Linked DNA regions of Aromatoleum petrolei. The protein of the gene in region 1 binds, or shares a complex with, the protein of each later gene. Links are inferred from orthologs where the notes say so. Each region holds a gene or a part of one and is shown in the gene's direction. Other genes may lie near its edges. The genes, in order: ToN1_RS15330 and dsbD.

What was found.
Region 2: the proteins of ToN1_RS15330 (region 1) and dsbD are in contact, whole or in part, in a crystal structure (PDB 1JZD), measured with the Escherichia coli proteins. The link is inferred for Aromatoleum petrolei from one-to-one orthologs.

Annotation. Positions count from the first base shown.
Region 1 is NZ_CP059560.1:3,360,892-3,366,306, forward strand. What follows is about bases 1-2,822. They hold ToN1_RS15330 (DsbC family protein), read left to right. Parts: upstream 1-961; coding sequence 962-1,684; downstream 1,685-2,822. Other genes in these bases: ToN1_RS15325 (UbiH/UbiF family hydroxylase), read left to right, coding at 1-945; mltA (murein transglycosylase A), read right to left, coding at 1,718-2,822. Outside these bases: more of mltA, read right to left, coding at 2,823-3,007; ToN1_RS24930 (hypothetical protein), read left to right, coding at 3,101-3,223; ToN1_RS15340 (ATP-binding protein), read left to right, coding at 3,216-4,091; ToN1_RS15345 (Nudix family hydrolase), read left to right, coding at 4,088-5,029; ToN1_RS15350 (DNA gyrase inhibitor YacG), read right to left, coding at 5,020-5,223; cell division protein ZapD, read right to left, coding at 5,237-5,415. UniProt on the Escherichia coli protein: Acts as a disulfide isomerase, interacting with incorrectly folded proteins to correct non-native disulfide bonds.
Region 2 is NZ_CP059560.1:3,119,686-3,129,875, reverse strand. What follows is about bases 3,902-6,894. They hold dsbD (protein-disulfide reductase DsbD), read left to right. Parts: upstream 3,902-4,473; coding sequence 4,474-6,315; downstream 6,316-6,894. Other genes in these bases: ToN1_RS14235 (riboflavin synthase), read left to right, coding at 6,425-6,894; cutA (divalent-cation tolerance protein CutA), read left to right, coding at 4,027-4,383. Outside these bases: ToN1_RS14260 (PAS domain-containing hybrid sensor histidine kinase/response regulator), read left to right, coding at 1-2,352; ToN1_RS14255 (Mut7-C RNAse domain-containing protein), read right to left, coding at 2,558-3,301; ToN1_RS14250 (DUF2946 family protein), read right to left, coding at 3,316-3,900; more of ToN1_RS14235, read left to right, coding at 6,895-7,030; ribBA (bifunctional 3,4-dihydroxy-2-butanone-4-phosphate synthase/GTP cyclohydrolase II), read left to right, coding at 7,027-8,115; ribH (6,7-dimethyl-8-ribityllumazine synthase), read left to right, coding at 8,191-8,661; transcription antitermination factor NusB, read left to right, coding at 8,658-9,107; ToN1_RS14215 (PAS domain S-box protein), read left to right, coding at 9,440-10,190. UniProt on the Escherichia coli protein: Required to facilitate the formation of correct disulfide bonds in some periplasmic proteins and for the assembly of the periplasmic c-type cytochromes.

The DNA of each region.
Region 1 (5,415 bases):
GTACATGCGATGACCATTCGAGGGGACGCGGGCGGGGAGCTCGAGTTTGCGTCTTACGACAGCGGCCTGTCGGAACTCGCCTGGATCGTCGAGTCCGGGCGCATGCAGCGCGAGTTGTGGGAGACGGTCAAGCGGCAGCACAACGTGACCATGCTGGTGGGCGGGCTGCCCGAAGCAATGGCGGTGGAGCGGGAAAGCGTGTCGCTCGCGCTGCCCGGCCGGAAGACGGTTTACGGCCGTCTGATGGTGGGGGCGGATGGGGTGAATTCGTGGGTGCGCGCGCAGGCGGGGATCGATGCGGAGATCACGCCCTACGGCGAGCGCGGCGTGGTCGCCAATTTCACTTGTGCGGAGGATCACCGCCACCGGGCCTTCCAGTGGTTCCGGGAGGATGGGATCCTCGCGCTGTTGCCCCTGCCGGGACGGATGGTGTCGATGGTCTGGTCGTGTGCCGATGAGCTTGCGGATTCCTTGCTGGCGCTCGACGGCGCGGCGCTGTGCCGGCGGGTCGCGGACGCCACCGGCGGTGCGCTTGGGGCGCTGGAGTTGGTGACCTCCGCGCAGGCGTTCCCGCTGCGCTTCATGCGCGTCGCATCGGTGGTGAAGGAGCGCGTCGCGCTCGTGGGCGACGCCGCGCATGCGATCCACCCGCTATCCGGCCACGGGATTAATCTGGGTTTCCAGGACGCGCGGGCGCTTGCCGAGCTGCTCAAGAAATTACCGTCCTGGCGCGACCCCGGCGAACTCGCCGTGCTACGCGGCTATGCCCGCACGCGCGCGGAGGAGCCGTTTCTCGTGCAATATGCGACGCACGGACTCAACCGCCTGTTCGGCTCGCGCAATCCGCTGCTCGCGGCGGTACGCAATGCCGGTTTGAACCTCACAGGCCGTTTGCCGGTCGTACGGAACGCGCTCGTGCGTTATGCGGTGAGCGGCCGATTCTGATTCCATGGAGATGCAGATGCTGAAGAAGGTAATTCGTCCTCTGATCGCGGCCCTCGGGCTGGTTCTGGCGACTCAGGGGGCGGCGCGCGCCGAGGAGGCGGAGGTGAAGAAGGCAGTGGAGGCCTTCGTTGGCGCGCCTGCGGTCGAGTCGGTCGCGAAGGTCCCGTATGGCGGGCTCTACGAGGTCGTCATGAAGAGCGGCGAGCTCGTCTATACGGACGATAAGGCGAGCTTCTTCCTCGACGGTCGCCTGATCGACACCAAGACGCGCAAGGATGTCACCGCGGCACGGATGGCACAGCTGTCGTCGATCGACTTTGCCGCGCTGCCGCTCGATCAGGCGATCAAGCAGGTGCGTGGCAACGGGTCGCGCGTGCTCGTGACCTTCGAGGATCCGAACTGCACCTATTGCAAGCGGCTCGGCAAGGAGCTCGCGCAAATGAAGGACGTGACGCTCTACACCTTCCTGTTTCCGATCCTGAGCCCCGACTCGACCGAGAAGTCGCGTAACATCTGGTGCGCGAAGGACCGCGCGAAGGCTTGGAACGACTGGATCCTCGATGCGAAGGCGCCGGTCGCCGCGAAATGCGACAGCGCCGTGGTCGATCGCAACGTGGCCTTGGGCCAGAAGCTGCGCATCAACGGCACGCCGACCATCTTCCTCGCCGACGGGCGCCGCCTGGGCGGCTATGTGCCGGCGGCGGAGCTCGAACAGCAGCTGGCGAGCGTCGCGAAGTAAACGACGAACCGACGGCGCCTGCAGGCGCCGTTTTTACATCCCGGCGGGGCCCGCTCCGAGCGGGCCCGTATCGTTCGGCAGCAGGACCCAGAGCTGGCCCTGCTGGCGCATGCGGCCGGCCTGCACCCCGGCGTCAGCGCCGAGCCCCCAGAAGAAGTCCGCCCTGACCGCGCCCTTGATGGCGCCGCCGGTATCCTGGGCAAGCATCAACCGGCGCAAGGGGCGGTCGCTGTTCGGCGCAGTGGTTGCGAGGAACACGGGAGCGCCGAGCGGGATGGTGCGCGGATCGACGGCCAGGCTGCGGCCGGCGGTGAGGGGGACGCCCAGCGCGCCGGTCGGGCCGCCGGGCGAGGGCGGCATCTCCCTGAAGAATACGTAGCTTGGATTGCTGTGCAGCATCTCGGAGAGGCGATGGGGGTTGCTGCGCGCCCAGTTCTTGATGCCGTCCATTGAGGCCTTCTCGAGCGGCAGCTCGCCCTGGTTCACGAGCCAGCGGCCGATCGACTGGTAGGGGTGGCCATTCTGGTCGGCATAGCCGATGCGGACCTGGCTGCCATCGGGCAGTTCGACGCGGCCGGAGCCCTGAACCTGCAAGAAGAAGAGGTCGATCGGGTCGGCGGCCCACAGCAGGGTGGGGGCGGGGGCCCGCTCCTGCATGCCGTCGAGCTCGGCGCGCGACCAGTAGGGGACGACCTTGTTGCCGACCAGTCGTCCGCGCAGGCGCAGGCTGCGCAGGTCGGGATAGAGGTCTCCGAAGTCGACCGTGAGCATGTCTGCCGGCACTCCATGGACCGGCCAGCGGTAGCGCTCGGAACGTGCGCGGCTACCCTTGATGATGGGTTCGTAGTAGCCGGTGATCAGGCCTTCGTTGGTGCCGTCGGGGTTGCGGACGGCCCACGGGGTGAGGCGCGTTTCGAGGAACTGGCGGACGGTGGCCGCGCTCGGCGCGTCGCCGAGGCGTTGCGCGTCGCCGCACAAGCTCTGCCAGCGTGCTTGCTTCACGAGCGCCTTGCATGACTGGCGCAGGGCCGGCCAGGCCTGTGCGACGTCGTCGCTGCGCCAGTCGGGGAGTTCGGTCCAGCTTGTGCGCTGCAGGGCTTCGACCGCAGGCGTGGGAGCTGGGGCCTGCCCCGCGGTCGGGGCGGCGGGGGCGGGGGGCAAGGAGGGGGCGCAACTCGGGCACGACGGACAGGGTTTGGCCGCGGCGCACGGGGCGGTGGCGGTCGCGGGGGCAGGCGGCTGGCTGGCGCAGGCGGCGAGAAAGGCGAAGGGCAGCAGACACAGCAGGCGCTGTGCGGGAGATGTCGGGGCGCGCCGGTTCATGGGGTGGATCGGGTAGACTCGTGAAGAAAAGGGTGGTCAGTATACCGGCTTGCCCGGACAGGCCCGAATCGCCATTCCCGCAGGAGCGTGCATATGTGGGTGATCTTTCTGGAGGCGGGCGTTGCGCTCGCGCTGCTGCTGGTGATCGTGTGGGCCACGTGGCCGAAGCGGCGCGAGGGCGAGACGAACGAAGGACGAACGAATCGAGATGAATGAACTAGCGCAGTTGGTGGTGCGTGCCGAGCAGCTGATCGGACGCCTGGAGCAGTTGTTGCCGCGGCCGGTCGAGGCCCCCGATTGGGCCGCTGCGCCGGCCTTTCTGTGGCGCAGACGCAATGGCCATGCAAGCCTGGTGCCGGTGACGCGGCCGCACGGGATCCGCCTCAAGGATCTGCGCGACATCGACGACCAGAAGGAGCGCATAGATCTCAATACGCGCCAGTTCCTCGCTGGCAGGCGCGCGAACAACGTGCTGCTGACCGGTGCGCGCGGCACGGGGAAGTCCTCGCTCGTGAAGGCGCTGCTGAATGCCTATGCGGGCAAGGGCTTGCGTCTGATCGAGGTGGATCGTGACGACCTGATGGATTTGCCCGAGATCATCGAGCTGGTCCAGGGGCGCCCGGAGCGCTTCATCCTGTTCTGCGATGATCTGTCCTTCGAGGACGCGGAGCCCGCCTACAAGGCGCTGAAGAGCGTGCTCGACGGCTCGGTGGCGGCGGTGCCCGACAACGTGCTGATCTACGCGACGTCGAACCGGCGCCACCTGATGCCGGAGTACCACGACGAGAACCTGCAGACGCGGCATGTGGATGGCGAGATCCATCCGGGCGAAGCGGTCGAGGAGAAAATCTCGCTGTCGGAGCGCTTCGGCCTGTGGATCTCGTTCTACCCCTTCAGTCAGGACGAGTATCTGGCAATCGTCGCCTACTGGCTGAAGAGTTTCGGGCTGGAGCGCAAGGCGATCGACGCGGCGCGGCAGGAGGCCTTGCAGTGGGCGCTGATGCGCGGCTCGCGATCCGGGCGTGTCGCGTGGCAGTTCGCGCGCGACTGGGCGGGGCGCTGCGAGACGGGCGGTTCGCGATGATGAAGCGCGTGGAAGTGGCGGCGGGCGTGATCTTCCGCCGGGACGGGCGTTTCCTGCTCGGGCAACGGGCACCGGATACTTTCTACGCGGGCTACTGGGAGTTTCCCGGCGGCAAGGTCGAGCCGGGCGAGTCGCCGGCCGACGCATTGATCCGCGAGCTCGACGAGGAGCTGGGGATTCGCGTGCAGGGCGTGCGGCCGTGGATCACGCGGGAGCATCGTTACGAGCATGCGCATGTGCGGCTGCATTTCTTCGAGGTCGCCGAATGGGAGGGCGAGCTGCACGATCACGTGCATAGCGCTCTTTCGTGGGAGCGGGTAGAGGCGCCGGAGGTCGGGCCGATGCTGCCGGCGAACGGCCCGATATTGAAGGCCTTGCGTCTGCCGCGCTGGATGGGGATCACGCACGCGGCCGAGATCGGCGTCCAGCGCCAGTTGGCGCAACTGGACGCAGCGCTGGCGGGGGGGCTGCGGCTCGTGCAGGTGCGTGAGCCGGGAATGCCGATGCCGGAATTGCGTGCCTTCGCCGGCGAGGTGGTGAAGCGTGCGCACGCCTGCGGCGCGTCGGTGGTCGTGAACGGCAGTGTGGAGCTGGCAGCCGAGGTGGGGGCGGATGGCGTGCATCTGCCGGCGGCGCAGCTCGGTGCCCTAGCGCGGCGGCCGGAGCTGGAATGGGTGGGGGCGTCGTGCCATACCCGCGCGGAACTCGAGCGTGCGGCCGAGCTTGGCCTGGACTATGCGGTGCTGGGTGCGGTGCAGCCGACGGCGACGCATCCGGGGCAGCCGGTGCTGGGTTGGGAGCGCTTCGCGGAGCTGGTCCGCGGGCTGCCGATGCCGGTGCTGGCGCTCGGCGGGCTGCGGCAGAACGACGTGGAGTGTGCGCGGACCGCCGGCGCGCACGGCATCGCGGCGATCCGCGCGAGCTGGGATCAGTCCTGAGCGGGACGGTCGGAGGCGTTTTGCTCGCCCGGGTCGCCCTCGGCGGCGGCGGGGACGCGGTAGTCCTCGGATGCCCAGGCGCCGAGGTCGATCTGCTTGCAGCGTTCCGAGCAGAAAGGCCGGAAACGGTTCTCGGGCACCCAGCGCACTGGGGCGCCGCATTGCGGGCATTTGACGATACGGACCTGTGCCATGTTGCGGGCGGCCTCAGAGGCTGCAGAAGGTGAGTTCGAAGTTCACGTCGCGCTCGGCGAGCCGCGGGCGGATCACCGTCTCCGAGAGCATGAAGCGGACGTTGAGTGCGTACTTGTTGGCACTGATCTCGGGCACGACCGCGTCGGTCGGTGCCAGGCGCAGGCGCAGCATTTGGGCGCTGCGGCCGGCCA
Region 2 (10,190 bases), 240 kb from region 1 along the record:
GTGACCCAGCTCCTGCAACACTCGCGCCACCCGGATCTGTACCGGATCACGCTCGAGCTCTACCGCAGCGACAACCCCTGGTTCAAACCGCTGCGCGACATCGTACTGCTGCTCATTGCACTCGCGATTCCCCTGATGTGGCTCGTGTGGCGCTACTCCACCCGTCTCGCGAGCCGCCTCACGGTGCGTCTGGACCGGCTGGCCGGCGCGGTCTCCGCCGCGCCAGGGCAGGACGCGCCCGCGATCCCGGCCGACGACAATCCGGATGAAATCGGAGCCTTGTCGCGCGCGCTGCGCGGTGCTCTCGAGGCGCAACGCCAGTTCAGCGAAGACCTCGAACGCCAAGTCGTCCGGCGCACCCAGGAGCTGCAGGCAAGCCGTGACGCTCTCGCCGAGGCGCAGGCCGTGGGCCACATCGGCAGCTGGGCGCACGACCTGCGCGCCGACGCGATGAGCTGGTCCGACGAAACCCGCAGGATCTTCGGCCTGCCCAGCGATTCGGAGCCCCGTGCGCGGGACTTCTTCGACGCGCTGCACGCGGACGATCGGCCGCGCGTGGAGGCGGCATGGCGCTCGGCGCTCGACGGCGGCAACGAATTCCGCACGGAAAGCCGCATCCTCGCGGCGGGCGAATTGCGCTGGGTGAACATCGAGGCGAAGGTCCGACGCGACGCCGCGGGTGAGGCCATCGACGTCATCGGCATCGTGCAGGACATCACCGCCCTCAAGCACGCGAACGCCCGCCTCGAGCAGGCCGTCGACGCGGCGCAGGCCGCCAACCGCGCCAAGAGCCGGTTCCTCGCGACCATGAGCCACGAGATCCGCACGCCGATGAACGCCATCATCGGCATGACGCGACTGGCGCTCGACACCCCGCTCGACGCACAGCAGCGCGACTACCTCGAGAAGATCAGCGGCGCCGCGGACGGCCTGCTGCAGGTCATCAACGACGTACTCGACTTCTCCAAGATCGAAGCCGGCAGCATGGACTTGCGCGCAGCCCCGTTCAACCTGCGCGAGCTATTCGCGAAAGTGGTCAGCCAGCTCGAATTCCGCGCACGCGAGAAGGGGCTCGAACTGCGCGTGACGCTCGACGAGCAGGGGCCGATGGACTACGTCGGGGATGCCCTGCGCATCGGCCAGGTGCTGCTGAACCTCGCGGGTAACGCCGTCAAGTTTACGCACCAGGGCGAGGTGAGTCTCGAGCTGCGACGCCTGCCGGGCGGCTCGAGCGGCGACTTGCTCGAGTTCGTCGTGCGCGACTCCGGCATCGGCATGAGTGCATCCCAGCTCACCCGCCTCTTCCAGCCCTTTTCCCAGGTCGACGACGCCACCACGCGCCCCTTCGGCGGCACCGGACTGGGGCTGGCGATATCGAAGCAGCTGGTTGAACTGATGCACGGCTCGATCGGCGTCGAGAGCACCCCTGGAGCCGGGAGCCGCTTCCACTTCGCGCTGCGCCTCGCGCCCGCCGCCGAGGGCGCGGGTCGGGCCGCAGCTTCCTGCAACGCGGGCGACAGTGGCCCGCCGAGCCTGCGCGGCCGCCGCATCCTGCTCGCCGAAGACAATCCACTCAACCAGCAGGTCGCCGGCGAGTTCCTGCGCCGCATGGGCATGATCGTCGACATCGCAAACAACGGTACCGAAGCGGTCGCGCGCGCGCTCGAGCGTCGCTACGATCTCGTGCTGATGGATTTGCACATGCCGGTGATGGACGGCTACGAGGCGACACGACAGATCCGCCGCTACTTCAGCGACGCTGCCCTGCCCGTCCTCGCGATGACGGCCGACGCCTTCAGCGACGCCCGCGACCGCTGCCTGGAGGCCAGCATGAACGACCACGTCGCCAAACCCATCGATTTCCGCACCCTGCCTGACGTGCTGGCGCGCTGGCTCAAGCTCGCCGATGCCGTCGACCGTCCGTCTCCCTCACCGTCCGAAGGCGGGGCGCACCATCCGGCAGTCTCCGCCGGCCCCCTGGACCTTCTGCCGCAGGAGGAACTGGACGAAGCCCTGGCGCGCATCGGCGGCGATGTCGCGCTCTACCGGGAACTGGCCGCGCTGTTCATCGAACAGTACCGCGACGCTTCTGCACAATTGCAGCAACACCTTGAGGAAGGCAAGCTCGAACAACTGGGACTGATGGCGCACACGCTCAAGGGGGTGGCCGCCAGCCTCGGCCTGAGACCGCTGCGGGCACATGCCGTGCGGCTGGAGAAAATGATCCGGGCCGGCGAGACGGACCGGTTGCACGATGCAGTACACCAGCTCGCGGACACCCTCGCCGCGTCCATGCAAGGCCTGTCCGGGCATCTTGGCGCCAGCGAGAACTGGCCAGCGCCTCAGCTCTGATTGGAAACCTGGAAGGCAGCGAGCCGTTTCATTGGCGTACTCGACCTTGCCGTCAGGGGATGCGACAGGATCTCCGCCTCCGGCCCCGACAGAAAATCTCCCTTACGCATGAGGGTATCGATGGGCAGCGGCAGGTCAGTCAAAAGCATGGGTCATAATGCCTCGACGAGCCGGAAACCGACAGACCCCGTCGCCGCGGTCCGGCTCACTCGCGCGGCAGCAGGCGCGCGAGCAAGGCCTGCATCTTCACCCAATGGGTTCCCTCCCAGAACACTCGCCGGCACACGTCGCAGGTGCTGAAGCGCGAGTGGCGCTCGCGCACCCCCTCGGGCAACAGGTGCGCGACGCTCGCCTTGTCGATTGCATGGAGCGGTGCGTTGCACGACAGACACAGCGTGAACGGCCGCGCGCTGCGGGCGAGATCCAGGCGCGCGAGGACCTCCGCGAACTGCAGCTCCGGCTTCAGCGCATGCACGTAGCAGCCGTGCGTGATCGTACGTCGCTTGAGCAGCTCGCGGTCGCGCGTGAGCACGATGCGTCCGTCGTGGGCCGCGATCGCCTCGATGTCCTCGTCGGCGAAGTTGTTGTCGTACAGCGTGTCGAAGCCCGTCATGCGCAGCAGGCGCGCGAGCCCGCCCATATGGGCGTCGGCGACGAAGCGCGTCGTGCGCAGCGGATGCTCGCGCACACGCAGCAGCGGCGTGATGTCGAAGGTTTCGAAACGCGGATAGACCGACACGCGGTCGCCCTCGCGCAGCAGGCGCTCGAATCCCACCGACTCGCCATTAACCAGCACCAACTCGACCTCGGTGTGCGGCACCCCCAGCGCCTCGATCATGTGCTTGACCGTCGCCGCCCGCGCACACGGCACCGTGACGTCGCGGTAACGGTTTGTCGGGGCGAGGAAATCGTTGAGTTCCTCGTAGAAGCGGAAACTCGCCGACACCATCGCCGCGCTCCCGCTCAGGGCGCAGGGCGCGCACGGAAACCGAAGCGCGCCGGCACCGCCGCACGTTCGACCGCCTGCAGCGGCAGGTTCCGCCACCTCACCTGGCACCTCACCTGGCAGGTCACCTGCCCCCCCTCGCCCGAACCGCCCGTCATCACCGCGAGCAGCGCCTCGTCGTCGGCCACCCTGCCGTCCGCCAAGCGGCATTCGGCAAGGAAGGCCGCGAGATCGCGGTCGTCGAGCAGGCCGGCGCCGAGGTCCGTGTCCAGCACCACGCTCCCCTCCTCATCGAGGCAGGCCGCCGCCACGGCGGCAACCTCGGTCCCGGCATGCGTCGTCAGGCTGCCGTCCGGATGCAGGCGCAGCACCCAGGGCGTGTAATCCAGCGACACGTACACCCGCTGCGGTCCGTTGCGCACGAGCCAGTTGCCCGACTCGTCGCAGCCGTAGTTGGCGTTGAGGAAGCCCGCCAGTCCCGCATGCTCGACCGCCTCGCCGCGCAGCCGCCAAGTGCCGCGGCGGTCTAGCGACAGCCAGTCGTAGCAGGCGGGAACGTCGGGCCAGCGGGCGGACGCGGCAACATCGGGGCAAGAGGTCATCGGGGGATGAAGTTGCGGAAAAGTCCCAGCATAGCGCGCCGCGCCCGCAGGCAGAACCCTGCGGCGCATGCGCGCAGCGCCCGAGTCTGGGACAATCCCGCGTTTGCCCATGCGGAGAAACGCGCGATGACCGAAGCACTCGTCGTCCTCACCAACTGCCCCGACGCGGCCTGCGCCGACGCCCTCGCCACGCTGCTGATCGAGCGTCGCCTGGCCGCGTGCGTGAACGTCCTCGCGCCCTGCCGCTCGGTGTATCGCTGGCAGGACAAGCTCGAGATCGCAGCGGAAGTCCCGCTTCTGATCAAGACCACACCCGTGCGCTACGCGGAACTCGAGGCGGCGATCCGCGAGAACCATCCCTACGAACTTCCGGAAATCGTCGCGGTCCCTGTCATGCGCGGCCTGCCGGGCTACCTCGACTGGGTCGCTGCGGAAACCGCCCCGCTACCGGACGACGAGAGCGCAGCCCCGACCGCTTCCTGAGCAGGCGCAAGTCGCAGGTCTTGATCCATATCGAAGACCTGCCGCCCCTGCCACCCTACAATCGCGCCACCGCGCAACGCCGACGAACCCATGCACCGCCTCCTGTCCCTGATTGCCCTGCTCGCGAGCCTCCTCGCGCTGTCCGTCCCCGCCCACGCCGCAGGCGCGGTCAGCGGCTCGCCGATGCGCCCCGAGGAGGCCTTCGTGCTCTCCGCGCAGGCGCTCGACCCGCAGACAGTCGAGGTCACCGTCAAGATCGCGGGCGACTACTACCTCTACGCCGACAAGTTCCGCTTCCGCGCCGATCCCGACACTGTCAGCTTCGGCACGCCACAGCGCCCGGCGGGCAAGGTCACGAAGGACGACTTCTTCGGCCAGGTCGAGACCTACCGCAAGGAAGTGAAGATCCTGCTGCCGGTCAATGCGCCCGAAGGCACGACGAAATTCCGCCTGCTCGGCAGCGTGCAGGGCTGCTGGGACGGCGGCATCTGCTACCCGCCCAACGAGCAGACCGCCGACATCGACCTCCTCGCCAAGCCGATGAAGACCGGCGGCAACTTCCTCGACGGCCTGCTCGGGCGCGACGACAAGCCCGTGCAGGCGGCCGCCGCGACCGGCGGCAGCGGCGTATCCGACGACGAGAGCGGACGCATCGCCGGCCTGCTGCGCGACGCCAGCGGCCCTCTGGTGCTGCTGAGCTTCTTCGGTTTCGGCCTGCTGCTCGCCTTCACCCCCTGCATGTTCCCGATGATCCCCATCCTGTCGGGCATCATCGTCGGCCACGGCCACGACATCTCGCGCGGACGTGCCTTCGTGCTGTCGCTCGTGTACGTGCTGGGCATGGCCATCACCTACGCCGCCGCCGGCGTCGCCGCAGGCCTCTCGGGCACCATGCTGGCCGCCGCACTGCAGAACGCCTGGGTGCTGGGCGCCTTCGCGCTGGTGTTCGTGCTGTTGTCGCTGTCGATGTTCGGCTTCTACGAGCTGCAGCTGCCGACGGCGCTGCAGAGCCGCCTGTCCTCCACCGCCAGTCACCAGCAGGGCGGCAGCCTCGGCGGCGTCGCGGTGATGGGGGTGCTGTCGGCGCTGATCGTCGGCCCCTGCGTCGCCGCCCCGCTCGCCGGCGCGCTGCTCTACATCGCGCAGACCGGCAACGCCGCACTCGGCGGCGCGGCCCTGTTCGCGATGGCGCTGGGCATGGGGGCGCCACTCCTCGCCGTCGGCGTCGCCGCCCGCTCGGTCCTGCCCAGGGCCGGCGCGTGGATGGAAGGCGTCAAGAAGGCCTTCGGCGTGATGCTGCTGGCCGTCGCGGTGTGGCTGCTCACCCCCGTCGTGCCGCCGCTGCTGCCCATGCTCGCGTGGGCGGCGTTGCTGGTGTTCTCGGGCATCTTCCTGCATGCGATCGACCCGCTGCCGCCGCACGCGAAAGGCTGGCAGCGCTTCTGGAAGGGTGTCGGCGTGGTGCTGCTGATCGGCGGTGCGGCAATGCTCATCGGCGCACTGGCCGGCTCGCGCGACCCGCTGCAGCCGCTCGCGGTGCTGCGCGCGCAGGCCGCCACCGCCAACGCGGCCGAGCTGCCGCGCTTCGAGAAGGTCGCCTCGATCGCCGAGCTCGATGCGCGGCTTGCGTCCACCGATCGTCCGGTGATGCTCGACTTCTATGCCGACTGGTGCGTGTCGTGCAAGGAGATGGAACGCTTCACCTTCACCGACCCGAATGTCGCCGCGCGCATGGGCCGCATGCTGCTGCTGAAGGCCGACGTCACCGCCAACAACGATGACGACAAGGCCTTGCTCAAGCGCTTCAACCTGTTCGGGCCGCCGGGCACGATCTTCTTCGACCCGGCGGGCAAGGAGCGCGACGGCCTGCGCGTCGTCGGCTTCATGAAGGCGGACGCCTTCAGCGAAGTGCTCGATCGCGCGCTGCGCTGAGGTCTGCAAGCCGGGGAACGGCGCCGAAGCGATCGCGGCGGGCTTCCGATCGCTTTTGGTTGCATTTCGCCTACAATTGGCGTTCCCTCAATCGCCCGCCTCCCAAAACATGTTCTCCGGAATCGTGGCCGCCTGCGGCCGAATCGAACGCATCGATCCCCTGCAGGACGGCGTCCGCCTGACGGTCAACGTGGCCGATCTCGATCTCTCCGACGTGCAGCTCGGTGACAGCATCGCCAACAGCGGCGTGTGCCTTACCGTCATCGCGATGGACGGCCCGCGCGTGCAGTTCGACGTCTCGCGCGAGACCCTCAACTGCACGGCCGGCCTCGACCAGGCCGGCAACGAAGTCAACCTCGAGAAGGCGCTACGCCTCGCCGACCGCCTCGGCGGCCACCTCGTCACCGGCCACGTCGACGGCGTCGGCGAAGTCGTCCGCTTCGTCCCGGTGGGCGAGAGTCACGACCTCGTGATCCGCGCCCCCGCCGCGCTTGCAGGCTACATTGCGCGCAAGGGCTCGATCACCGTGAACGGCGTGAGCCTCACCGTGAACCGCGTCGAGGGCACCGAATTTTCGATCAACCTGATCCCGCACACCGTCGCGGTCACCAATCTCAAGCACCTCGCGGCCGGCAGCCGCGTGAATCTCGAGATCGACTTGATCGCCCGTTACTGCGAACGCCTGCTCGCCTGGCGCGAGGAATCCGCACAATGACCGCACTGTCCCCCATCACCGAAATCGTCGAGGAAATCCGCGCCGGCCGCATGGTCGTGCTGGTCGACGAGGAAGACCGCGAGAACGAGGGCGACCTCGTCCTCGCCGCCGAGCACGTCACGCCCGAGGCGATCAACTTCATGGCCAAGTTCGGCCGCGGCCTGATCTGCCTGACGCTGACCGAGGCGCGCTGCCGCCAGCTCGACCTGCACCTGATGGTGCGCGACAACCGCTCGCCGCACGGCACCGCCTTCACGACCTCGATCGAGGCCGCCGAAGGCGTCACCACAGGCATCTCCGCGCACGACCGCTCGCGCACGGTGGAAGCCGCCGTCGCACGCAACGCCAAGCCCACCGACATCGTCCAGCCCGGCCACATCTTCCCGCTGATGGCGCAGAACGGCGGCGTGCTCATCCGCGCTGGCCACACCGAGGCCGGCTGCGACCTCGCCGCGCTCGCCGGGCTCGAACCGGCGGCGGTGATCTGCGAGATCCTCAAGGACGACGGCACGATGGCGCGCCTGCCCGACCTCGTCGAGTTCGCCAAGGAACACAGCCTCAAGATCGGCGCGATCCGCGACCTGATCCAGTATCGTTCGTCGAACGAGCACCTGATCAAGCGCGTCGCCGAGAAGGACGTCGACACCCCGCACGGCCGTTTCCGCCTGTTCGCATTCGAGGACAAGACCACCGGCGAAGTGCATTTCGCGATGACGAAGGGCGATATCCGCCCCGAGCGCGAGACCCTCGTGCGCGTGCATGAGCCGATCTCGGTCGTCGACTTCCTCGACTCCGAAAGCGCCCGCCACACCTTCCCGGTGAACCTCTCGCTCGCCCGCCTCGCGCAGGCCGAACAGGGCGTGATCGTGCTGCTGTACCGCCCGCAGTCGGGCAGCGAACTGCTCGCGAGCCTGACCGGCGACGGTTATCAGCCGCCGAAATGGGACGCCCGCCTGTTCGGCGTCGGCGCGCAGATCCTGCGCGACCTCAAGGTCGGCAAGATGCGGCTGCTCTCCAGCCCGCGCAAGATTCCGAGCATGGCCGGCTTCGGCCTGGAGATCACGGGCTTCGTCGATCCGGTCTGAGGTGGTACCCTCGACGTTTTACCGCGCCGGAAGTCCTGCGGATTTCCGGCTTTTCCGTTTCCGAAAGAACCGAACATGGCCCGTTACGACAACATCCCCGAATTCGAGCCCGATCTGAACGGCCACGGCCTGCGCATCGGCATCGTCATGAGCCGCTTCAACCAGGACGTGTGCGAAGGCCTGCTGTCGGCCTGCACCGCCGAGCTGCAGCGCCTCGGCGTCGCGCCCGACCTGATCCGCATCGCGACCGTCCCCGGAGCGCTGGAGATCCCGCTCACGCTGCAGGCGATGGCGCGCAGCGGCCGCTACGACGCGCTGGTCGCGCTCGGTGCAGTGATCCGCGGCGAGACTTACCACTTCGAGCTGGTGTCGAACGAGATGGGTGCGGGAATCAACCGCATCGGCCTCGACACCGGCATGCCGATCGCCAACGGCGTGCTCACCACCGAGGACGACGACCAGGCGCTCGCGCGGATGCAGGAAAAAGGCAGCGACTGCGCACGCACCGCGGTCGAGATGGCCCGCCTGCTGCGGATGCTCAAATGAGCGGCAAGGCAGCACGGCGCCGCGCGCGCGAATTTGCCCTGCAGGGCATCTACCAGTGGCTGCTGTCGGGCAACTCCGTCCCCGTGATCGAGGACCACGTCTCCCAGGTCACCGGCTTCGACAAGGCCGACCGCGAACTCTTCGTCAGCCTCTTGCGCGGCACGCTCGCCAACGTCGAGTCGCTGCAGGAGGAGTTCGTGCCCTTCATCCACCGTTCGGTCGACGAGCTTTCGCCCGTGGAGCGCGCGATCCTGCTGCTCGCCACGCAGGAATTGAAGAACGGCCTCGACACCCCCTACCGCGTCATCATCAACGAGGCGATCGAGCTCGCGAAGAGCTACGGCGGCACCGAAGGCCACCGCTTCGTGAACGGCGTGCTCGACAAGCTCGCGGCCAAGCTGCGCGCAGTCGAGGTGAGCGCCGCGAAGGACGCCGGCAAGTCTTGAGCCCCTCATCGCACCGCAAGTAACGAACAACGGGCCCGCGCGGCCCGTTTTTCATTGTGCGCCGCGACCCGCGAGGCGCGGCTTAACGCGTTGTCATTGCATCAAGCTCCGTAGCCCCCCGACGCCGATCGGACGGAATTTTTTCGCAGACACGCGGGCGCGTTCCGTTCACCATAGGCGCGACGGCAAATACCGCTCGCGTCGGGCCTGTCGAAGCCTTGGCGATGCCTTCCCGCACCCCCACGATCCACGGGCTCTTCTGATTGCCATTTTGATATCATTTGGGAGTATGCCAAAGACCTTGGCATGCCACCGGACGGAGGAAGGGGGCGATGAAGCTGCGGGCATACCTCGCACGCATGATCTGGGTAAGCGTCGCGCCGCTGCTCGTGTTCGCCGGGCTCATCGCCTACCACGACCTGCAGCAGATCGAACGCCAGCGCGCCACCGAGGCCGAAAGCTTCGCACGTCACTTCGCCGACTCCATCGACCGGACGATTCGCGCCCGCATCCGCGCCCTCGAGATGCTCGCCGCCGCCGACCGCTTCGGCCCCCCTGCCGACTGGTCGGCACTTTACAAGGACGCACGGGCATTCCAGGCCGCCTTCGGCCAGCACGTGATCCTCGCCGACAGTGCGGGCCGGATGATCTTCAACACGGCGCGCCCGTTGGGTGCGGAGTTGCCGCAGCTGAAGACGACCGGCAGCAATTACAACGCCTTCGCGTCGCTCGCGACCGGCAAACCCGCCGTGGGCGACCAGTTCCTCGGTCCGGTCCTCAAAGAGCGACTGCTGGCGGTGGCCGTTCCGGTGCTGCGCACGAGCCAGACGCCCTACGTGCTGATTGCGCTGATGCCGGCCGAACTCTTCCGGCAGCGGATCCGCGAACTTCCCCTGCCCCCGACCTGGAGCATCACGCTGCGCGACGGCACGAACGGGATCGTCGCGCACAGCAATTCCGGGGCCGCCACGGAACGCCAAGCCACCGAGCAGTTCTCGACCGCGTCGACCCTTTCGCAATGGTCGACGACCGTATCCATCCCGGGCGGCATCGCCGGGCTCTGGTCACTGCACGAAACTTTCA